Regions from separate parts of the Jatrophihabitans sp. YIM 134969 genome, predicted to be linked through region 2. Evidence: riboswitches for the same ligand, from Rfam matches in the RefSeq annotation. Region 2 holds a riboswitch; the other holds the start of a gene.

Region 1 (11,363 bases), on a different contig from region 2:
AGCGGCTGCTGGCGGAACTGTTCGGCGACCTCGGCCCGGACGCGTTCATCGAACCGCCGCTGCACGTCGCCTACGGATCACACACCCACATCGGACGCGACTTCTACGCCAACTTCAACCTGGTCGTCGTCGACGACGCGCAGGTCACCATCGGAGACCGGGTCCTGTGCGGACCGAACGTCACGATCAGCACCGCCGGTCATCCCGTCCACCCCGACCTCCGCCGAGGTGGGCGGCAGTTCTCCCTGCCCGTCACCATCCAGGACGACGTCTGGATCGGCGCGCAGGTCGTGCTCCTGCCCGGGGTCACGATCGGCCGCGGATCCGTCGTGGCCGCCGGAGCGGTCGTCACCCGCGACGTCCCCGCCGGCGTCGTCGCCGGCGGGGTGCCGTGCCGCGTCCTGCGTCCGATCAACGAACGCGACGCCGTCTTCACCCCCCGGCAGCCGCGGCCGCCGCACGAGGAGTAGAGCCCGCGCCGGAGCGCAGACCTCGTGGGACGGTCAGGCGAGGGACGCGGTCATCCGGATCGACACGAGCAGACCGGGGAACGCGGCGCCGAGTTTCGCGGCGTAGCGGGTGGGCGGGTCGACGGGGAACCAGCGGGCGTACTCCTCGTTCATCCCGGCGAAGTCGTCCGGATCGGTCAGCAGGACCCCCACCTCGATCACGTCGTCCAGGTCCGCCCCTCCGGCTGCCAGGACCGCCCGGCAGTTCGTCAGGGCCCGACGGGTCTGTTCCTGGATCGTCGCGCCGGCCATGGCACCGGTGGCGGGAACGACTCCCGTCATGCCCGAGACGAGCACCAGCGAGCCGGCCCGGACGCCTTGGCTGAACAGCGGTGAACTCGGCGCGTCGGGTGTCGTGATGATCTGTCGTGGCACGGGTGGTCTCCTCCGGGTCGACACACCCTCCCACGCCGGGAGCGCGCGCGTCAGGTCACGACCAGCGAGCTCACCTGGGCCGAGGCGCCCGCGGCGGCGACGTACCTCACGTAGCGAGCCGTGACGGCGGGATCCACGTTGTGACTCGTCGCCGACCGGCTCGACGCGCCCTGCGTGACGACCGTGGTCCAGGAACTGCCGTCCGCGGAGACCTGGATCGTGTACGCCGTCGTGGTCGCGGGAGTCCGCACCTCGACGGTGTGCACCGGACGGGCCGTGCCGAGGTCCACGGTGAGGCTCGCGCCCGGCGCGGTGGCGTTCCAGGACGTCGCGTCGGTGCCGTCGACCGCGCCGACCGGCGGGTAGCTCGGATCGGCACTCGTGGCGGTGACCGGGGCGCACCGGGCGACGTCGGCCGTCGGGGTCGCGGCCGGCTGCCGGGTCGGGAGCGTCAGCGCGGCGTTGCGGGTGACGGTCTTCGTCCGTCCGTCGGCGAGACGGATCGGCATCGCCGGGCCGGCGGTGAGCGTGACGGTGGTCTTGCTGGAGCCGACCGCGACGTCGAAGGTCCGCCCCTGCCAGTGCAACCCGGTGAGGTTGACGCCGGGCAGCTGCGGCGGGAGGGACGGGTCGAGCGTCACGGCACCGGTCCCCCACCGCAGACCCGTGAACCCGTAGAGGAACTCCTGTAGGTAACCGCCTTCCGCGGTCGTGAACGTGAACGCGCCGCCGGTGCGCGTCTCCCGCGCCTGGTCGAAGGGGCGGGTGAGGAACGGCGTCGAGCTGCGCTGGAGGTAGGTGTACGACGAGCACCCGGGTGACCCCAACTGCGAGGCCACGATCGACGCGATGGCGTCGGTCATCGACGGCCCACCGAGGTCGGTGTGCTCGGTGTAGTAGTCGAGGTCGTTCTGTCCCACGGCCTTGCTCATCGGCACGTTGAACGGGTACTGCAGCAGCGTCACGTCGGCCTGCTTGATCGTGGCGCCGTCGTAGCCGTCGTACTCGGGGTGGATGCCGTTGGTGGCGTCGTACGGGATCCGCATGCCGTCGGCGACGGTCGTCCACATCGGGTCCGGCGTCTCACCGAGAACCGTTGCAGCCTGCACCGCAATCCGCAGCGCGGCTTGCGCGCCGGCGTTGGTGGTCACGCTGTCGTCGACGTTCGTGTGGTACTCGTCGGGGCCCTGGACGTCGGCGATGCCGTAGCTGCCGTCGGCCGACGCGGTGGCGCGCGTGGCCCAGTACGCCGCGATGTCCCGCAGCACCGGCCAGGCCTTCGCGAGGTACGTCTTGTCACCGGACGCCTGGTAGTACTGCCACTGCGCGAGGGCGATTTCGGACTGCACGTGCAGTTCCTGCGTGCCCTCGGGGTTGCCGGGCGGGGTCGACTCGACGCCGGTCAAGGCCGACTCCCACGGGTACTTCGCCCCGGCGATGGGGTGGTCCGGGGTGGAGAGGGCGGCCGCCGCGGCCTGTGCCGCGGGCAGCAGCTTCTGCCGGTAGGTGTCGGCCTCCACGGCGAAGTCCGGGTGCTGGGCGAGCAACGCCGGGTACATCCACGTCTCCATGTCCCAGAAGACGTGGCCGTTGTAGCCGTCGGACGACAGACCACCGGGGCTCGCGCTCCAGCTGACGCCCGGCCGGGTGCTCTCGAGCAGGTAGAACATCGCGGCGCGGATCTGCGCGGTCATCGCGGGGTCACCGGGGATGCGGATGTCGGACTGCCACAGCCGTGCCCACGCGGTGGCGGTGCGTCCGGCCACCCCGGCGGTGCCGGTGGTGGCGCCCTCCTCCGAGGCCGCCATTGCGGCCTGCTGCGGAGTGGCGTCGGTGAGCGTCCGGTCGGTGTCCACCGAGGACGCGACGCCGACGAACTTGGTGATCGTGTAGCTCCGGCCGCTGACGACCTTGAGCTTGGCCTGCTGGCCGACGGTGCCGGCGGGCAGGTCCGCGATCGGGCGCGTCGGGACGACGAGGTCGCCCACGCGCAGCGAGGACGCGACCCCGGCGGTGACCAGCCCGCCGGTCGTGGTGACCGTCTCCTGCAGGGTCGCGGACTTCTGGTCGACCGAGGAGGCCGTGACGGTCGCGGTGTCCAGGCTGCGGCCGTCGAGCAGGTCCCCGACGGTGGCGGCACCGCTCCAGTGCGGCACGACGGTGAGGGTGACGGTTCCGAGGTGGCCGTGCGACTGGTCGGCGGCGACGGCGTACGTCAGGGTCGACTTCCGACCGCTCGGGGCCGTCCAGTCCAGCGAGGTGGTGATGGTGCCGGTGCGCATGTCGAGCGACTGGCGGTAGTGCGAGGTGGTGCCGACGGTGGGCTTCGGCGCGACGGCCGTGGGCAGGTCCGCGCCGACCGGGAACGCCGTCACGTAGTCGACGTTGACCTGGGCCGAGTCACCCTCCCGCGTGGTGATCTCCAGGCGGTTCGCCCCGGCGGTGAGGGTGGCCGGCACCTGCACGACCCCCCAGGTGTCCCAGTTCGCCAGTGGCGGCAGGGTGAGCTGCTGGTAGCTGCCGTTGACGCCGAGCGACACCGTCTGCGTCGCGCCGGTGCCGTTGGCGTACCGGACGGCGACCGTGGCAGGTCCGGCCGGCGCGCCGGTCACGGGGAAGGTGCCGGTGGCGCCGATGAACGGCGCGCTGTTGTGGGCGAGGCCCGCGAGGAACCCCGGAACGGTCGAACCGCTGTGGTCGGACTCGATGTCCGCGCCGCCGGACGTCTCGGCGTACGCGCCGGGGCACAGCACCCCGAACGCGCAGGTGAAGCCCGGCGGCAACCCGCCGTACGAGGTGGTGCCGTCTCCGAACGCCAGCGACGTCCACATCGGGAGACTGGCCCGCTTCTCGAAGGAGTCCGGCTGACCGTAGAACCCCGCGAGTTCCGCCTGGGTCTGGATCGGCGAGGCGCTGTACCCGACGCCTTCGGCCGGCACGCGCGCCGCGAGGTAGCCGTTGCCGATGAAGGCCGGCGCGTACCCCGCCCCGGTGTCGGTGGTCGAGAGCACCCACCCCGCGGCGGACGACGCCGCGGGGGCCGCGGGCGCCGCGGCAGCGGGGCCACCGGCGACCGTGGCCGTCGCAGCGGCGAGCACGCCCAGGGTCAGAGCGGAGACCCGCGTGCGCAAGGGGATGGTGCGGACCGAGGTGGTCATGGTGGGTCGCCGTTCTGGAGGAGGTGGGGCGGGGAGGTGTGGTGCGGGGCCGGGTCGGCGGACGCAGGGCGTCCGCCGACCCGGCGCGGTGCTCAGCTGTACGAGACGACGAGCGTGTCGTGCACGGTCCGCTTCGGTGCGTGGACCGTCAGCGTGCGCGTGGCCGAGTCCCACGTCCACGACGCCGCCGTCACCCGTGTGCCGTTGATCTTGACCACGGTCGGCGCGGTGGCGTTGGTGAACCGCACCGTCCAGGCCCGGCTCTGGACCTGACCCGAGAACGCACCGATCGCGGCGCCGATCGTGACCTTGTTGCCCGCCGCGGCGATCGCGGTGGTGGCCGAGCGGGTGGACGACGTGGTGCCGTCGTCCTCGTAGAGCGTGCTCGACCCGTTGGCGCCCTGTGCAACGGTCACCGTGGCGGCGGTCAGCGGGTTCTGCACGTCACCGGTCACGTTGTTCGTGCGGGTGGTGACGATGCCGCCGGAGCGGACGAACACGGGCATGGTCGACAGGTCGGTGGTGACCTGCGCGGTGGTGCCGCCCTTGTAGGTCTTGCCGGTGAACCAGTCGGTCCAGGTGGACCCGGCCGGGAACCACACCGACGACGTCGAGCTCGTGCCGGGCGTGGTGACCGGAGCGACCAGGAAGTCCGACCCGTACAGGTACTCGTCGTCCGCCTGGGCGTAGGCCTCCTGCTGGTCCGGGTACTGCAGGTACAGCGGGCGCACGATCGGCAAGCCGGTCGTCTTGGCCTGCTGGGCCAGCGTGTACGTGTAGGGCACCAGGTTCTCCCGCAGGTTCAGGAACGCGTCGGCCGAGCTCTCCGCCGCCGGGCCGTACTGCCAGGGCAGCCGGTCGCTGTGGTTGGAGTGCAGCCGGTCGATGGGCTGGAACGTGCCGAACTGCACCCACCGGGCGTAGAGGTCGTCGGCGAGCTTGGTCGAGCCCGGTTCCGACCCGGGGAACTGCGTACCCCCGGTGTGACCACCGATGTCGTGGCTGATGGACGGCAGACCGGTGGCCGCACCCTCACCCGGGGTGTAGCCGACCTCGTAGGCGAGCGTCGCCCAGTCCGACGTCGTGTCACCGGTGAAGTGCAGCGTGGTGCGCTTGTCCGCCCACGGGCCGGTTTCCGCGGGAGTCGAGTTGCCGTACCCGCCGGTCGAGAGCGTCCCGTAGGCCCGGGAGAACGCGAACCCGCGGTCGACGGTCTTCTGGGTGTAGTCGGCGTACGCCTGGTTGATCCACGCGTCGCCGGTCACGCCCGGCAGGCTCGAGGTCGAGGAGTCGCAGCACCAGTCCATCCACCACAGGTCATTGCCCTGTGCCTGCATGGTGTCGTGCAGCGAGAGGTACGCCGCGAGCTGGTCGGGGTCGCCGAAGTCGAAGACGTAGCAGTCCTGACCGCCGCCACCACAGGCGCCCGGCTTGAGCTTGCCCTTCGCGATCGCCTGGGCCGCCGCGAACTGCGGGTCCGACGCCAGGATGCTCGGGTGGATGTTCAGTGACGTGTGCAGGCCCTGCGCGTGGGCCCAGTCGAAGTACGCCTTCGGGTCCGGGAACTTGCTGGGGTCGATCTCCCACCCGTTCCACTGGTTCGGCACCTTGAAGTCGGTGTCGGTGACCAAGACGTCGAGGGGCACGCCCTCACTGCGGAACTTCGGCAGGATCGTGTTCTCGTAGTCGGCCGCCGTGCGGTCGTAGTACTCCGAATACCAGGTGCCGTAGGCCCAACGCGGCAACAGCTTGGCCGGTCCGGTCAACGTCGACAGGTCCTGCAGTGCCGCGCCGTACTGCTGCCCGTAGCCGAAGACGTAGCCGTCCTGGTAGGGCTTGCCGCCGTGCGACGGACGCGGGGTCACCTTGCGCACGGAGGGGTCGAGGACGGCGGACGGGGTGTCGTCGATGAGCGACCAGCCGTCCTGGTAGAGCAGTCCGGGGTTGGTCAACGCCCCGGCGTCGACGCCGTCGATGCTGCGGCGGTACCCGCCGAGCGGGGCGTGCGGATCGAGCACGGGCGAACCCGACTCGACGAACGCGACCGTGTCGACGTTGACGTTGCAGCTGGCAACGGTCGGGCAGCCGAGGGTGACCTGGTCGGTCCCGGCGGTCAGCGCGACGGGCACGGTGATCGTCCGCCACGTGTCCCAGCTGCTGGTCGGGCGCAGGGTGACGGTCGTCGGTGCCGCCGAGCCGACCTGGACGGTCATGGTCCGGGTCTGGACCGGCTGCGAGCCCGCGGTGCTGTTGGCGTACCGCAGCTGAAGCGAGGCCTTCCCGGTCTTCGGCACGCGGGTCACGGTGAACGTGTCGGACGCGCCGACGTTCTCCAGCCCACTGAGGAAACCCTTGGCGGAGTAGCCGTTGTGGTCGGTGGCGACCTTCGCGCCGCCGGCGAGCGAACCGGTCTCGGCCTGGCAGACCGCACCGAAGGCACACGGCGTGACGACCGGCGCCGCGACCGGCGGGTAGTCGGCGCCCGGCGTGAGCACCGCGACGTTGTCGAGGTTGAGGTTGCCCGAGTCGTTCGCGGACCGCGCGACGGTGACGGTGTGCGACCCCGCCCCCAGCGTGACCGAAGCCCGGGCGACGGCCCACGTGTCCCAGTTCGCCGTCGGCGGCAGGCTCAGGGTGGAGGCGGGACCGCCGTCGGCGGACACGCTCAATGTGCGGGTGGTGATCTGACCGTCGCCGCCCTGGAAGTTGGCGTAGCGCGCGGCGAGGTCGTAGGTGCCGGCCGTCGCGACGTTCACGCGGAAGCTCAGGGCGTTGCCGACCTGTTCGAAGCCCGCGACGAACCCGCTCCCGGAGAAGTCGGCGTGGTTGGTGGCCTCGGTGAGGCCGGTGAGGTCGAGACCCTCGGCCTCACACCGCACTCCGACGGTGCAGCTCGGCGCGGCCGTGCCGCTCCACGGGGTCGCGGTGATCCGGTGGCCGCCGTCGTCCACCTTGAGCTGGAGGTTGTTCGCGGTGAACGGGCCGGACCCGACCTTGTAGCGCAAGGTCACGGCGTTCGTGTCGATGGTCAACCAGCCGTTGACGACCTTGGACGTGAAGGCCGTCTTGGCGAACGAGTCGCGCCCGACCGCGTTGAACGTCGCGGCGTCGAGGAACGCGCCGTCACCGGCGTACTCGGTGCGGATGAGGGTGGGCGAGAGCACCTCGAAGCGGGCCTGACCGGACACGACCGCGTTGCGGGCGGCCGGCACGGTCGCTGCCGCGACCGCGGGTGGCTGCGACGCCACGGCGAGGCCCACGCCGAGCGCGGTCGCGGCGAGAGCGGCGACCGAGCGACGCACGGCGGGACGGAGGGGACGTTTCACAGACGAACTCCTGGATCGGTGGGGAGGGACACGAGGGGCAGGGTCGGAGGACGGGGTGGGGCGGTGGTCGGGCCGCGGCCCTGGGACCGGTCGGCGAACTGGGTGGTCTCGGTGAGCACGAGGCTCAGCGCACCGACGAGTGAGGCCCGCTCGCCCAGCGGCGAGACGGTGAGGTCGACCGGCGGGCCGAAAGGCAACGTTGTCAACGCGGCCCGGACGGGGTCCTCGAGCAGGGACCCCAGGGCGACGAGCTCACCGCCGAGGACGACGCGCGCGGGGTCGAGGACCAGGACGAGGTCGGCCAGCGCCTGGGCCAGCACCGACGCGCCGTCCTCGACCACGCGACGTACCCGGTCCGATTCATGGGCACGTTCGACGAGTTCGGCGATGGTCGTCGCTCCCCCGCGGGAACCGATCCGACGCAGCATGCCGTCGCCGCCGGCGTAGAGCTCGAGGCACCCGCGGCGCCCGCACCAGCAGCGCTCGGCACGGTCGTGCACGGTCACGTGCCCGAACTCGCCCGTGTACCCGCTGCGACCGCGGAGGATCCGGCTGCCGCGCGCGACGCCGAGGCCGATGCGGCTCGCGACCTTGACGTAGAGCACGTCACCGTCGCCCGAGACCGGTTCGCGCAGGGCCTCGCCGAGCGCGCCGAGGTTGGCGTCGTTCTCGGTGACGACCGGGATGTCCCACCGGTCGGCCACCCGCTCGGCCAGTACTGAACCGTTCCATCCCGGCAGGACGTCGGGGACCGCCAACCGACCGCCGCCGGCCGTCACGGGCGCGGCGATGCTGATCGCGGCCCCCACCAACGCGTCGGCGTCGACGTCGGCCTCGGCGACGGCCTGCTCGATCTTGGCGAGCACCAGGTCGATGCCCCGGTCGGCCGTGTGGTCGCGCGGCACGGTGGTCCACCGTTCCGCCAGCACGCTGTGCGACAGGTCGCCCACGGCGACGGCGACGTGCCGCACGCCGATGTCGACGGCGATGGCGGTTCCGGCGGACTTGTCGAGCGCGACCTGGGAGGCCGGGCGGCCGGGAGTACCGGCCGCGGCGGGCGGACGCTCGGCGATGAGTCCGCGAACGGCGAGTTCGTGGAGGAGGCTCGAGATCGTGGCCCGGGAGAGCCCGGTGTGCTCCACCAGTTCGGCCCGGGTGGCCCACCCGGCGCCTCGGAGGACACCGACCACGCGCGCCCGGTTGGCCGCGCGGAGGGCCCCACTCGTGGGCTGCACCCGCCGGGGGGCGGGCAGCACCTGCTGCGTCACTGCGTCGGAACCCCTCTCGCGACCTCGTCGTCGTCGTGCCTCGGGCACTGTGCTCCGCGAGGTCGAATTCCGTCAAGACTTGTACAAAACCGACCGGTTTCTGCTGGGGCGTCGACCGCCTCCGCGTCCGACGTCACCGACGTCGGGCGACGTCCCGCCGGCGGTGGGTCTCGCGTGTCGCGGTACGTTCCGCGCCAGCGACTGACAGGGGAACCCGGTGAGAACCCGGGACTGACGCGCAACGGTGAGGCCGGTCGACCGGCCCGAGTCCGAACACCTGGCGGTCGTCGTGTCACTGCGGAAGCCTGTCCACGCGAGCGGGCGGCGGCCGCCCGGCTCCTGCGACCTCCGGGCTGCGGTGCGGGGCGTTCGACGCCTGCGCCCCCACCCGAGGAGCTCGATCCCCGATGCCCACGCCCTTCCCCCGTCGCGCCGCTCTCGGCCTGACCGTCCTGGCCACCACGACCGCGTTGGCGACCACGCTGGCCGTCCCCGCCGCGGCGACCTCGACCTCGGCCGCCGTCGCGACGTCGGTCCAGCGCGGCGTCACGTACGTCAAGACGTTGCAGGCGTCCGACGGCAGCTTCACCACCTCGGGCCTGTCGAACGAGTGGGCGTTCAGTGCTCTCGCCGCCGCCGGCACCGCGGCCGTCGACGTCGTTCCCTCCGGCAACACCGGGGGGAACGCCCGGGCGGTCTACCGCAACCAGGTCGCCGCGAGCACGTGGCCGAGCAGCGCTCCCGTCGTCACCGACTACGAGCGCGGGATCCTCAACACGTACGCGGCCGGCACCGACCCGGCACGGGTCTCCGCCCAGCGCAACCTGCTGGCCGACCTGGCCTCGTACTGGCAGCCCGCCGCGCCGGGCTACTTCGGTCCACCCGCGAACTTCAACGGAACCGTGTTCGGCCTGCTCGCGTTGGCGGGCGCGCGCACCCAGTCCGGCGCGGCGCGGGTCCCGCAGCGACTGCTCGACACCGTGACCGCGGTGGTCCGCGCGAACCAGCACGACGACGGCGGGTGGGACTTCACCCAGGCCGCCGGCAACGCCACCCGGCTCGCCGCCACCAGCGACATCGACATGACCGGCGCGGCGATGGCGGCCCTGTGCAGCAGCGGCGTCCCCGCCACCGACACCGCTGTCGTCGCCGCGCGCAACTTCCTCGCCGGCAAACTCGTCACCACTACCGGTGCGTTCAACTCCGCGTTCGGCGCGAACACCGACTCCAACGGCTGGGCGGTGTCCGGTCTGAACGCGTGCGGGATCCCTGCGCAAGGCGGCACTTTCACCACGTCCGCCGGCAAGACCCCGGTCGACTTCCTCATCGCCCAACAGCTGAGCGCGAGCGGCGGGTTCAGGTACCAGCCGTCCAACACGACCGCGACCGCGTACTCCTCGATCGACGCCCTCCGCGCCCTGGCCGGCGGCGGGTTCACCGCGGCACCCCCGACGCCCACCGGTGGTGCGGCCCGTTGGGTGGCCACCACCTCCTTCACGTCCGGCACCGCGACGAGCGTGGCGCTCGTCGTGGACACCGGCGCGACCGGCGGCCTCACCGTGTGCAAGGTCCCGTTCGTGCCGACGTCGACCACCACGACCCTCGGTGCGGTTCTGGACGCCGCCGCTGCGAACGCGTCACCGTCCGGGTGTGTCACCGGCGCGTCGCCGACCTCGGGGACCGGCACGATCACCGCGCTCAACGGCAGGACCAACACGGCGTCCTCGACGTGGAAGCTCAGCATCGACGGGTCGAGCGCGAGTACCGCCAGCCGCGGCGCGGTCGTCAAGCTCGGCGACACCGTCTCGCTCGCGTACGGCAGCTGATCCGTGGGCCGGTCGGCGCGTCGATCAGCGCGCGCCGACCCGCGGGGCGTTGTACGCCTGCGCCCACACGCGTGGTCCTCCCGCGACCGGGGTCGCTGCGGGCCACGACACCGTGACCGTCCGCGACTCCCCCGGCAGCAACCAGAAGTAGTTGTCGTCGTAGAACGCGGGGAGAACGCGCTTGCCCGCGGCGTCGCGGACCGAGAGCCGGACCATCGCCGCCACCGTCGTGCCGGCGTTGCGCACGGCTACCGAGCGGCGGGCGTCGCCGCCGGCGGGGTCCATGGCGGCGGTGCTGACCACGAGCCTGGTGGGCGCGCCCGTGGTGAGCACCTGCATGTCCGTCGGTTTGCGGTAACGCCAGTAGGTGTTGCGGGACACGACCCGGCGCGCCCGGTCGGTGAACTCCAAGCGCAGCAGGTGCAGGGCAGGGAGGTTCGCCTTGAACGGCATCGCGAAGGCCTTGCCCGTGGTGGTCGGGCCCACCGTCACCGCGCGCTTCAGCGTCCGCAGCACCGTTCCGTCCAAGGCGTACAGCGTGGCGGTGACGACACCCCGTGCCTGACGGGTCGTGTTGTTGGCGACCTTCACCGTCCAGTCCGGGAGCGATGCCTGCACGTGTACCGGTTCGCACGCGCTGCGCGCGCCGTAGTAGGCGCCGTTGACGTCGAAGTCGTAGTCGTAGGTCTGCCACACCGTGGAGTACCAGGCCGGGTGCGACATCCAGAGCAGCAACGCGGTCGCGTCACCGGTGAGGTTGGCGTTCCAGGCCTCGAACATCGCGCGGTGGTTCTCGTAGTTCACGAACTGTGCCCGCCGGCAGAACTCGTCGAGCGTCGACGACGCGCCCAACCGCGCGTCGATCGCTGCCTGGTAGGAGGCGGTCTGCTGGTTGGCCGTC
Region 2 (11,363 bases):
GGCTCGCCGCGTCGCGGTCGGCCACGGCGGTGACCGTCGCGGTCGCCGGGGCGGACGCGGCGGCGGAGGTGTCGGTGGCGCCGGTGGCACCGGAGGCCGGGGCGAGCGCGAGGACCGGCGCCGGGTGTTCCGGCTCGGCCGTGCTGCCCGCCGCGGCCTCCTCGATCCAGTCGACCTCGCTGCCGTCGCTGTACTTCTGGATCGCCTTGAACGTCAGGCTGTCCTCGTCCGGGAACGGCCCCATCTGCACGTCGAACTGCATGAACTCGCCGGGCTTCACGCCGCCGTCGGTCGCGGTCCAGGTGATCTCGGTGACGGCCTTGGTGACCTGGCCGTCGTCGGTGGTGATGGGCTTGGGCAACGTGGCCTCCGGCGCGGTGAACGTCCACCCCGGGGTGGGCTGCACGGCGACGTACCCGAGCGGGGTGTCGGTCGGCAGCCGGACGGTGATCCCGACCGTGCTGGCGTCGGCCGACTCGTTCGGCACGCGGAAGGTCACCACGCCGTAGCCACCCTGCGTGGCGTCGGGCGCACTCACCGAGACGTGGGCCCAGGCCGGCACGGTGCCGGCGGCGAACACCAGGGCGGCGGCGACCCCGGCGAGGGCGACGTGGCGACGACGGGGGGCTGCGGGGCGCAGCGGCATGACGGGTCCTCCGGGTGGGGTGCGGCGTGGGCCGGTTGCAGTCGTCGGTCCGGTCCGTGGCGGGGGTCCGCGGGTTCCCGGACGTGGCGCAGCCGACAGTCCGTCCCGCCGCACCACGACACGCCGACCCCACATGTGGTGCTGGGTTGCGGCGCTCCGTCCACATAGTGTGCCGAGTGCAGCTGGTCCGGTGCGCCTCCTCGTGAGGTGTACCGGGGCAAGAGGGAACCCGGTGGGAATCCGGGACTGCCCCGCAGCGGTGAGTGGGAACGACAGCCGTCACGTGCACTGGGGCCCGGTGATCGACCGGGGCCTGGGAAGCGACGGCCGGTAGGTGGCTCGAACGCGGAGCCGTGCCCACGAGTCCGAAGACCTGCCAGCGCACGTGTCGCCCACCGTGGGCGGCGCGTGGTCCGAGGCCGCGCGGGACGGCCGACGGCTGTGGTGCGCGGTGCCGTCGTCGGCCCGTGCACCCCTCCCGTCGTCCCCGCGCGCGCTCCGGCCCGACCTGAGCTCGCGAGGAGAGAGCGATGACGGTGCTGCAAGCCCCGACCCCCACCCGTACGCCGATGCAGGTCCGCAAACGCAACGGCGACCGCGAGAACGTCGACGTCACCAAGATCGTGCGGGCCGTCGAACGGTGGACCGCGGGCCTGGACGACGTCGACCCGCTGCGGGTCGCGACCCGCACGATCAGTGGTCTCTACGACGGCGCGACGACGGCGGAACTGGACCGGCTGTCGATCCAGACCGCGGCCGAGATGATCGGCGAGGAGCCGCAGTACAGCCGACTCGCGGCCCGGTTGCTCGCGAGCTACGTCGACAAGGAGGTGCGCGGGCAGGGCGTGGCGTCGTTCAGCCAGGCGGTCGCGCTCGGCCACGCCGAGGGACTCGTCGGCGACGTCACCGCGGAGTTCGTCAAGGACAACGCCCGCAAGCTCGACTTCGCCGTCGACGTCGACGCCGACCAGCGCTTCGAGTACTTCGGCCTGCGGACGGTCTACGACCGCTACCTGTTGCGTCACCCCGTCACCCGCCTGGTCATCGAGACCCCGCAGTACTTCCTGCTGCGCGTGGCGTGCGGGCTGTCGCGGACCCCGGCCGAGGCCATCGGGTTCTACCGGCTGATGAGCTCGCTGGCGTACCTGCCGTCCTCGCCGACGTTGTTCAATTCGGGGACCGCCCACACCCAGATGTCCTCGTGCTACCTGGTGGATTCCCCGCGCGACGAGCTCGATTCGATCTACGAGCGCTACCAGCAGGTGGCGCGGCTGTCGAAGTTCGCGGGTGGCATCGGGATCTCGTTCTCCCGCGTCCGCTCGCGGGGTGCGCTCATCCGCGGTACCAACGGCCAGAGCAACGGCATCGTCCCGTTCCTGCGCACCCTCGACGCGTCGGTCGCCGCCGTCAACCAGGGCGGGCGGCGCAAGGGCGCGGCCTGCGTCTACCTCGAGCCGTGGCACCCCGACGTCGAGGAGTTCCTCGAACTGCGCGACAACACCGGCGAGGACGCCCGCCGCACGCACAACCTCAACCTGGCCAACTGGGTGCCCGACGAGTTCATGCGCCGCGTCGAGGCGGACGAGCTGTGGTCGCTGATCGACCCGGACGAGGCGCCGTCGTTGCCCGACCTGTGGGGCGAGGCGTTCGACCGGGAGTACCGCCGGCTCGAGGACGAGGGCCGGTTCGTCCGGCAGGTCAAGGCCCGCGACCTCTACGGCAAGATGATGCGGACCTTGGCGCAGACCGGCAACGGGTGGATGACGTTCAAGGACGCCGCCAACCGCACGTGCAACCAGGTGGACCCGACCCGGATCGGTGCAGGGGGCAACACCGTGCACCTGTCCAACCTGTGCACCGAGATCATCGAGGTGTCGTCGGACTCCGAGACGGCGGTGTGCAACCTCGGGTCCATCAACCTGGCCCGCCACGTCACACCGGCCGGGGTCGACTGGGAGCAGCTGCGCGCGACCGTGGCGACGGCCGTGCCGTTCCTCGACCGCGTCATCGACATCAACTACTACCCGAGCGAACAGGCCGCGGCCTCGAACCCGCGCTGGCGTCCGGTCGGGCTCGGCGTCATGGGGCTGCAGGACGTGTTCTTCGCGCTGCGGCTGCCCTTCGACTCACCCGAGGCGGTCGAGCTCTCGACCCGCATCGCCGAGGAGGTGTACCTGACCGCACTGGAGGCGTCGGCCATGCTGGCCGAGGAGTTCGGCGCGCACCCGTCGTTCGCCGAGACCCGGGCGGCGCGCGGCGACCTGCAGCCCGACCTCTGGGGGGTGACCCCGACCCAGACCGAGCGGTGGGCGGCGCTGCGCGAACGTGTGGCCACGACCGGCCTGCGCAACTCGCTGCTGGTGGCCATCGCGCCGACGGCGACCATCGCGTCGATCGCCGGCTGCTACGAGTGCATCGAGCCGCAGGTGTCGAACCTCTTCAAGCGCGAGACGCTCTCGGGGGAGTTCCTCCAGGTCAACACGGCCCTGGTCCGTGAGCTCAAGGCGCTGGGGCTGTGGAACGCCGAGACCCGCGACGCGGTCAAGCGTTCCGAGGGTTCCGTGCAGGGCCTGGTCGGTCTGCCCGACGACGTCAAGGCGATCTACCGCACGGCGTGGGAGTTGCCGCAGCGGGCCCTCATCGACATGGCCGCGGCGCGTTCGGCGTTCATCGACCAGAGCCAGTCGCTCAACCTGTTCCTGGCGTCGCCCTCGATCGGCAAGCTGTCGTCGATGTACCTGTACGCCTGGAAGGCCGGCCTCAAGACCACTTACTACCTGCGCTCGCGACCCGCGACGCGCATCCAACAGGCGACCGTTGCTACCAGCAACGTTTCCGTCGTCGACGAGGCGGCCGTCGCGTGCAGCCTCGAGAACCCCGAGAGCTGCGAGGCGTGCCAGTGACATCACCCCACGAGAACGCTCCGCACACTGCACTCCGCGTTCCCGCGGAGGCCCCGGGACAGCGTGCTCTTCTCCTCGACCCCGGCATGGACCTCACCCTGCGGCCCATGCGCTACCCGCAGTTCTTCGACCGCTACCGCGACGCGGTGAAGAACACCTGGACGCCCGAGGAGATCGACCTGCACTCCGACCTCGCGGACCTGGCCCGGCTCTCGCCCGCCGAGCGTCACCTCATCGGGCGGCTGGTCGCGTTCTTCGCCACCGGAGACACGATCGTCGCGAACAACCTGGTGCTCAACCTGTACCAGCACGTCAACTCCCCGGAGGGGCGGCTGTACCTGTCGCGTCAGCTGTTCGAGGAGGCCAACCACATCCACTTCTACCTCAACCTGCTCGACACCTACGTCCCCGACGAGGCGGAGCGGTTCGCGGCGTTCGCGGCCGTCGACAACATCCCGTCGATCAAGCGCAAGGCCGACTTCTGCCAGAAGTGGATCGACTCGGTGTTCGACCTGCGGGAGCTGCGGACGCCCGAGGACCGCCGTAGCTTCCTGCTGAACCTCATCTGCTTCGCCGGCTGCATCGAGGGCCTGTTCTTCTACGGGGCTTTCGCGTACGTGTACTTCCTGCGGTCGCGGGGGTTGCTCAACGGTCTCGCCTCCGGCACCAACTGGGTGTTCCGCGACGAGTCGATGCACATGGCGTTCGCGTTCGACGTCGTCGAGACCGCGCGTCGTGAGGAGCCGGAGCTGTTCGACGACCGGTTGGCGGACCAAGTGCGCGAGATGCTGTCCGAGGCCGTCGAGTGCGAGGTGCAGTTCGCCGAGGACCTGCTGGGCGGCGGGGTGTCCGGGCTCTCGATCGACGACATGCGGACCTACCTGCAGCACGTCGCCGACCGTCGGCTCGCGCAACTCGGGCTCGAACCGGTGTACGGCTCGACCAACCCCTTCGCGTTCATGGAGCTGCAGGACGTCCAGGAGCTGTCGAACTTCTTCGAGCGTCGGGTGTCGGCCTACCAGGTCGGTGTCACCGGCACCGTCGGGTTCGACGAGGACTTCTGAACGGCGCGGACGACGTCGGCCACGGCCCGGACGGCGGGAGACTGCCGTCCGGGCCAGCGGGCGAGCACCACCCGGCGCACCTCGGGCGGGGCACCCACCACGGATCGGGCGACCACCCCCTCGGGCAGTCGGTCGACCAGGTCGGCCGGCACGGTGGTCACCCCGGCGCCGCTCGCGACCAGCCGCAGCTTGGTCAGCCAGTCGCCGGTGCGGTGAGCCATGACCGGCCGACCGGGCAGGCCCGGCCAGACACCCAGCAGCGGTTCGGTCCCGCTCGCGGGGCTCGCGATCCAGGGCACGCCCGCGAGGTCGTCCGGGGTCAGGCTCGCGAGACCCGCGAGGGCCCCGCGGGCCGGGACGGCGACGCGCAAGGTCCCCTCGGCCAGGGGTTCGGCGACCAGCCGCGGCTCCTCGGAGTCCAGCGGCCGGTGCGGCGGGCGGCTGGTCACGACCGCGAGGTCGAGCGTGCCCGAACGCAGCGCGCGGACCAGCGCCGGACTGGTGCCGTCGCGGGTCGTGAGGGCGACGCCGGGAAGCTCGCGCGCCACCCGGGCGACGACCTCGGGGAGGACCGCCGCACCGGCGCTGAGGTAGACCCCCAGCCGCACGGGGCTGACGTCGGCGGCCGGGCCGTGCAACGCCCGCTCGGCAGCGTCCACCTCGTCGAGGACGACCCGGGCGTGACGCAGCAGCGTCGCCCCGGCGGTGGTGAGCCGCACGCCGTCGCGTCGCCGTTCGAACACCTCGGCGCCGACCCGGGCCTCGAGGCTCGCGACCTGCCGGGAGACCGCCGACTGGGTGTAGCCGAGCCGGTCGGCAGCGGCGGTGAAGCTGCCGGTCTGCGCGATCTCGCGCAGCACCCGCAGCATGGTGGTCGACACGTCCATGACGATCACTCATACTAAGCGTGCGCAAGTCTCGTTGCCGGCATGCCGCCGACGTTCCTACCGTCGCTTGCATGAGAGCTGCGGTGTTGGAGGAGTTCGGACGGCCCCTGACCGTCGGGGAGGTGACGGACCCGGTGGCGGCCGGCGGTGAGGTCCTGGTCGACGTGCTCGCCGCCTGCGTGCTGCCGTACGCCGCCGAGGTGTTCAGCGGGGCGCGCGCCTACCCCCTGGTCCCGCCGGTGGTGTCCGGGTGCGGCGCGGTCGGTCGGGTCGTGACCGTCGGGCCGGACGCCACCTCGCTGCGACCGGGCGACCTGGTGTGGTGCGACCCGACGGTGCGCTCGCGCGACGACGCCCGCACCCCGGACATCACGTTGCAGGGTTGGAGCGCCCGGGGCGAGGGCGGCGCGGCCCTCGCCCGGCACTTCCACGACGGCCCGCTCGCCGAGCGCATGGTCGTCCCCACCGAGAACGTGGAACGGTTCGACCCGGGCGACCTCGACCTGGCCCACTGGGCGGGCGCGGTGGTCCCGCTGGTGCCGTACGGCGGCCTGCTCGCGGCCGACCTGCAGGCGGGGGAGACCGTCGTGGTCAGTGGCGCCACCGGCAACTTCGGCAGTGCGGCCGTGGCCGTGGCACTCGCGATGGGTGCCGGCCGGGTCGTCGCCGCCGGCCGCAACGGCGCGGTCCTCGACCGGCTCGCGGACCGCTTCGGCGCCCGCGTGGTCCCGGTCCGGCTCACGTCCGACCCGGACACCGACGGCGCGGCGATCCGGGCGGCGGCGGCCGGACCCGTGGACGTCGTGCTCGACCTGCTGCCGCCCGAGGTCGACGCCCGGGTGGTGCGCACCGCCGCGATGACCGTGCGCGAGTTCGGCCGGGTCGTGCTCATGGGTGGGGTCGGCATGCTCGGGGGTGACGACCTCGCCCTGCCCTACCCGTGGCTGATGCGCAACAGCGTCACGGTCCGCGGCCGGTGGATGGCGCCGCGCACGGCCACCGGTGGCCTGATCCGGCTGGTGCACGCGGGGCTGCTGGACCTGGCCGCCGACGACGTGACGACGTTCGACCTCGACGCCGCGAACGACGCCGTGGCCCACGCCGCCGCCCACGGAGGTCCGTTCCAGCGCACGGTCGTGCTGCCCCACGGGTAGGGGACGGTGCCCTGGGATGATGGAGCGGTGACGATCGTGCTGGGCATCGAGACCTCGTGCGACGAGACCGGTGTCGGCCTCGTGCAGGACGGCGTGCTGCTCGGGCAGGCGCTCGCGAGCTCGATGGACGAGCACGCCCGCTTCGGCGGCGTGGTGCCGGAGATCGCGGCCCGGGCGCACGTCAGCTCGATGGTGCCGGTGATGCGGCAGGCGTTCGCGAACGCCGGGCTGGAACCGGGCGACGTCGGTGCCGTCGCGGTCACCGCGGGTCCGGGCCTCGCCACGGCGTTGCACGTCGGGGTGGCGGCGGCGAAGGCCACCGCGCTCACGCTCGGGGTGCCGCTCTACGCCGTGCACCACCTCGCGGGTCACGCCGCGGCCGACACCCTGGCGCACGGCCCGCTGCCGGAGCGGTCGGTCGTGCTCATCGTGTCCGGCGGGCACACGTCGCTGCTGCACGTCGGCGACCTCGTGCACGACCCTGTCGTCCACCTCTCCGACACCCTCGACGACGCCGCAGGTGAGGCGTTCGACAAGGTGGCGCGCCCGCTCGGCCTCAGCTACCCGGGCGGGCCGTCGATCGACAAGGCAGCACGCGACGGCGACCCCACCGCGATCGCGTTCCCACGCCCGCTCACCGGCCCGCACGACCCGCCGCTCGGCTTCTCGTTCAGCGGCCTCAAGACCGCCGTGGCCCGCCACGTCGAACGCACCCGGGCGGACGGACGCGAGGTCGACGTGCCCGACGTCGCGGCCTCGTTCCAGGAGGCCGTCGCCGACGTCCTCACCGCGAAGGCGTTGCGGGCGTGTCGCGAGACCGGCGTCGAGACCCTCGTCGTCGTCGGGGGCGTCGCGGCCAACAGCCGGGTGCGCTCGCTCGCCGAGGAACGGTGCTCGGCCGCGGGGATCGAACTCCGTGTCCCGCCGTTGTCGCTGTGCACCGACAACGGCGCGATGATCGCCGCCGTCGGCGACCTGCTGGTCCGCGCGGACGCCGAGCCCTCGCCCGCGGACGTCGCCGCCACCCCGAGCATCCGGCTCGAGCGCGCCCAGCTCGCGTAGGACGTGTCCCGGGCCGCGCTCGCCTAGATTGGCCGCATGAGTTTCACCTGGCGGTTCTTCGGCCCCGAGGGCGACCTGCTGACCGGCCCGAACGCGCCCTCCGCGCCGGCGAGTCACTCGCAGGGCGACGCCGAGAGCTGGTTCGGCGAGCAGTGGCGTGAGCTGGCAGAGAACGGTGTGGCCTCGGCGTCGCTCTACGACGGTGACGACGTCGTCTACGGCCCGATGCCGCTCTCCGAGTAGTGATCGACCCGGGGTGATGGACCCGGGGTGATCGACCCGGGGTGGTAGACCCGGGGTGACCGACCGGGTGCGGGATGCTCCGGCTGTGGAGACCGATCCGGCGTACGGCCGCGCGTACCTGGTCATGCGGTTCGCCACCGCGGTGGCGGCGCTGACCATGCCGGTGTTCGTCGTGCTCGGCACGCTCGCGGTCGACGGCCACGTCTTCGGCTCGCTGTCGGAGTATTACCACGACGCGATGCGGGACTTCTTCGTCGGCGCGCTCTGGGCGGTCGGACTGCTGCTGGTCACCTACCGGCTCACGACACCGCGGACGGCCGAGTTCGCCGCGAGCACCGTGACGGGTGTCGGCGCGATCGTGCTGGCGTTCTTCCCGACGTCACGACCGGGCACCGACGGCCGCCTCGGCTGCGGCCGGGTCGTCGACGGCCGCCCGTGCACGCCGATCCAACAGGTGGTCACCGAGACCGGGTCGCAGGTGTTGCACGTCGTCGGGACCGTGCTGTTCCTCGGCGGCGCGGTGGTCGTCTGCGTGGTGTGGGCGCGGGCCACGCGAGCCGCGTCGGAGAGCCGGGCCGCCGAGGACGTCGCCGCCCGCTACGCGGTGCGCGCCGCCGACCTCGTCGCGGCGCGTGGCCGCTCCCGGACGGTCTACGTCCTGAGTGCCGCGGTGATGGCCGCGGCGCTGGTGTTCCAGCTCGCGATCGGGTTCCCGCTCGACGTGCCGTACTCGCTGCTGGTCGTCGAACTGGTGTGCATCGCCGCGTTCGGGACGTCGTGGCTCGCCGAGAGCCTCGCCCTGCTCACGGCGCTCACCGCGCGCTCGCCCGGGCGGCGGCGGTTCGCCGCGGCGCGGCTCGCGATGACGGAGGCGTCGGTCAGCGACCGGTGAGCGCCGGGTCGCGCGTGACGGTGTCGCCGAGGATCTCGTCGATGCGGGCGAGGACGTCGGCGTCGAGGGTGACGCCCGCGGCGGTGACGTTGTCGGCGACCTGCTCGGGGCGGCTCGCCCCGATGATCGCCGCGCCGACGTTGCGGTTCTGCAGCACCCACGCCACGGCCAGGGCCGCCATCGACAGACCGACGCTCTCGGCGACCGGACGCAGGTCCTGCACGCGGCGCAGCAGGTCGTCCCTGGAGAGCCAGCGGCTGATCATGTCGGACCCGCCCTTGTCGTCGGTGGCCCGCGACCCGGCGGGGGGCTGCTCACCCGGCTGGTACTTGCCGGTCAGCACGCCCTGCGCGATCGGGGACCAGACGACCTGACCCAGGCCCTCCTCCTCCGACGCCGGCACGACCTCGTCCTCGATGACCCGCCACAGCATCGAGTACTGCGGCTGGTTGGAGACGAACGGCACGTGCAGCTCGCGGGCGAGGGCCGCCCCGCGGCGGATCTGGTCGGCCGTCCACTCGCTCACGCCGAGGTAGAGGACCTTGCCCGCGTGCACCTGGTCGGCGAGCGCGCTCATGGTCTCCTCGAGCGGCGTCGAGTGGTCGTAGCGGTGGCACTGGTAGAGGTCCACGTAGTCGGTCTGCAGGCGGCGCAACGAACCGTTGATCGACTCGGTGATGTGCTTGCGGCCGAGGCCCTTGTCGTTGTGGGCGCGCTCGTTGGTCGGGAAGTAGACCTTGGTGAAGATCTCCAGCCCCTCGCGGCGCTGCCCGGCGAGGGCGCGGCCCAGGACGGACTCGGCGGCGGTGTTCGCGTAGGCGTCGGCGGTGTCGAAGGTCGTGATCCCGGACTCGAGCGCCGCCCGCACGCAGGCGGTCGCGGCGTCCTCCTCGACCTGGCTGCCGTGCGTCAGCCAGTTGCCGTAGGCGATCTCGGAGATGGTCAGGCCGCTGCGGCCGAGGCGTCGGAACTCCACGTGCCGAACGCTACGCGCGGATCACCAGTCGTCGCCGCGGGCCTTGCGGGGCGCGGGCAGCCGCCAACGGCGGGGGAGGTAGGCCCGGGAGCCCGCGTAGAACCCCAGGGACAACGGCGAGCCGGTGATCGGGATGTCGCGTTCGCGCGCGACGGTCCGGAGCTTGCGACCGGTGAAGTACCACTCGACGACGACCACGAGCAGGATCGCGAAGGTCGCCAACTGCAGACCGGACGCGATGCCCGCGTTGCCGGCGGAGATGAACGGGCCGAGCAGCAGCGGCACGAAGGCCAGCAGCAGGAAGTTCGACAGCATGACCCGGCTGTCGACGTAGTCGCGGGCGAGGGCCTTGATCGCGCCCTGGTCACGCTTGGGCAGGGCCGCCGGGTCGCCGCGGCGCAGGGCCTCGCGGTAGGCCTCCCGCGACTGCGGCTTGCCGCCGGCAGCGCCCGGGCCCGCCTTGGCCTTCGCGGTCTGCTGCTTCTGGAAGGCGTAGGCCTCCTTGCGGGTGCGCGGCGGCGGGGCCGCGGGCCCGCGGGCGCCGCCGCCCGCCTCGCGGCGCTTCGGGGTTGGACGACCCTTGCGGCCGCCGGGCTCGAGTTCCGGGGCCTCCTCGACGGGCGCGGCAGGCTCTGCGGCGGATCCGCGTCGTGGGAGCAGGGGCACGCCGGGAGGATACCGGGCCCGCCTGGGCTGCCCCCCTGTGCGACCCCTCTGTGCGACCCCTCCGTGCGATCCCCCTGTGCGACCTGTCTGGGCGACCCCTCTGCGTGACCCCTCTGTGTCACCCACCTGGGCGACGCCCGGGAACAACCGGCACCCGGTGCGTCGTTGGCCCCGTCACGCGCCCGGCGACGCCTGACGCGCGTACAGTCGAACCTCGTCCACCAGCGGCCGACCGCCGCGACGCGACCGCATCTGTAGGGAGTCCACCTGTGACCGCAACCGAGGCCACCACGGCCATCGAGACCACCGCCTCCGAGACCGTGACCGGCACGCTGCAGCTCACCGAGTTCGCGGCCGGCAAGGTGCGTGAACTGCTCGACCAGGAAGGTCGCGACGACCTGCGTCTGCGCGTCGCGGTCCAGCCCGGCGGCTGCTCCGGTCTGCAGTACCAGCTGTTCTTCGACGAGCGCGCGCTCGACGGTGACGTCCACTTCGCGCCGCACGGCGTGCCGATCGTCGTCGACCGGATGAGCGCCCCGTACCTGGGCGGCGCGACCATCGACTTCACCGACACGATCTCGCAGCAGGGCTTCACGATCGACAACCCGAACGCCTCGGGCGGCTGCGCCTGCGGCAACAGCTTCTGCGGCTGAGCACCGGCTCCGAACACCGCGCTCGACCCCGACGGCCCCGGCCGTCCTCCGCGAGGAGGACGACCGGGGCCGTCGTCGTGCCGGGCTCAGACCACCTGGATGGTGGCCGTGAGGGAGTCGGCGTCGTCGGAGCTGCGCCCGACGTAGAGCTCGATCTCGCCCTTCTCCACCAGGAACTTCGCGTCGTTGTCGTAGAACCCGACGTCGTTCGGCGTCA

What was found. A riboswitch is a leader RNA that binds a small molecule or an ion and turns the genes downstream of it on or off. The one in region 2 is predicted to bind cobalamin.
Region 1: linked by a shared signal. The riboswitch ahead of ACXR2U_RS01485 (prenyltransferase/squalene oxidase repeat-containing protein) and the one ahead of ACXR2U_RS21325 (ribonucleoside-diphosphate reductase subunit alpha) in region 2 are both predicted to bind cobalamin.

Annotation. Positions count from the first base shown of each region.
Region 1 is NZ_JBTJEQ010000002.1:36,585-47,947, reverse strand. It holds gene ACXR2U_RS01510 (sugar O-acetyltransferase) at 1-470, shown strand, start outside; gene ACXR2U_RS01505 (RidA family protein) at 504-884, opposite strand; gene ACXR2U_RS01500 (discoidin domain-containing protein) at 935-4,042, opposite strand; gene ACXR2U_RS01495 (TIM-barrel domain-containing protein) at 4,135-7,368, opposite strand; gene ACXR2U_RS01490 (ROK family transcriptional regulator) at 7,365-8,636, opposite strand; cobalamin riboswitch at 8,805-8,935, shown strand; gene ACXR2U_RS01485 (prenyltransferase/squalene oxidase repeat-containing protein) at 9,044-10,462, shown strand; gene ACXR2U_RS01480 (discoidin domain-containing protein) at 10,487-11,363, opposite strand, start outside.
Region 2 is NZ_JBTJEQ010000058.1:15,324-26,686, forward strand. It holds gene ACXR2U_RS21320 (YcnI family copper-binding membrane protein) at 1-646, opposite strand, end outside; cobalamin riboswitch at 812-1,041, shown strand; gene ACXR2U_RS21325 (ribonucleoside-diphosphate reductase subunit alpha) at 1,177-3,549, shown strand; gene ACXR2U_RS21330 (ribonucleotide-diphosphate reductase subunit beta) at 3,636-4,613, shown strand; gene ACXR2U_RS21335 (LysR family transcriptional regulator) at 4,565-5,500, opposite strand; gene ACXR2U_RS21340 (zinc-binding dehydrogenase) at 5,572-6,654, shown strand; gene tsaD (tRNA (adenosine(37)-N6)-threonylcarbamoyltransferase complex transferase subunit TsaD) at 6,688-7,716, shown strand; gene ACXR2U_RS21350 (hypothetical protein) at 7,753-7,959, shown strand; gene ACXR2U_RS21355 (hypothetical protein) at 8,045-8,851, shown strand; gene ACXR2U_RS21360 (aldo/keto reductase family protein) at 8,838-9,827, opposite strand; gene ACXR2U_RS21365 (DUF3043 domain-containing protein) at 9,849-10,493, opposite strand; gene erpA (iron-sulfur cluster insertion protein ErpA) at 10,790-11,146, shown strand; gene bglX (beta-glucosidase BglX) at 11,233-11,363, opposite strand, start outside.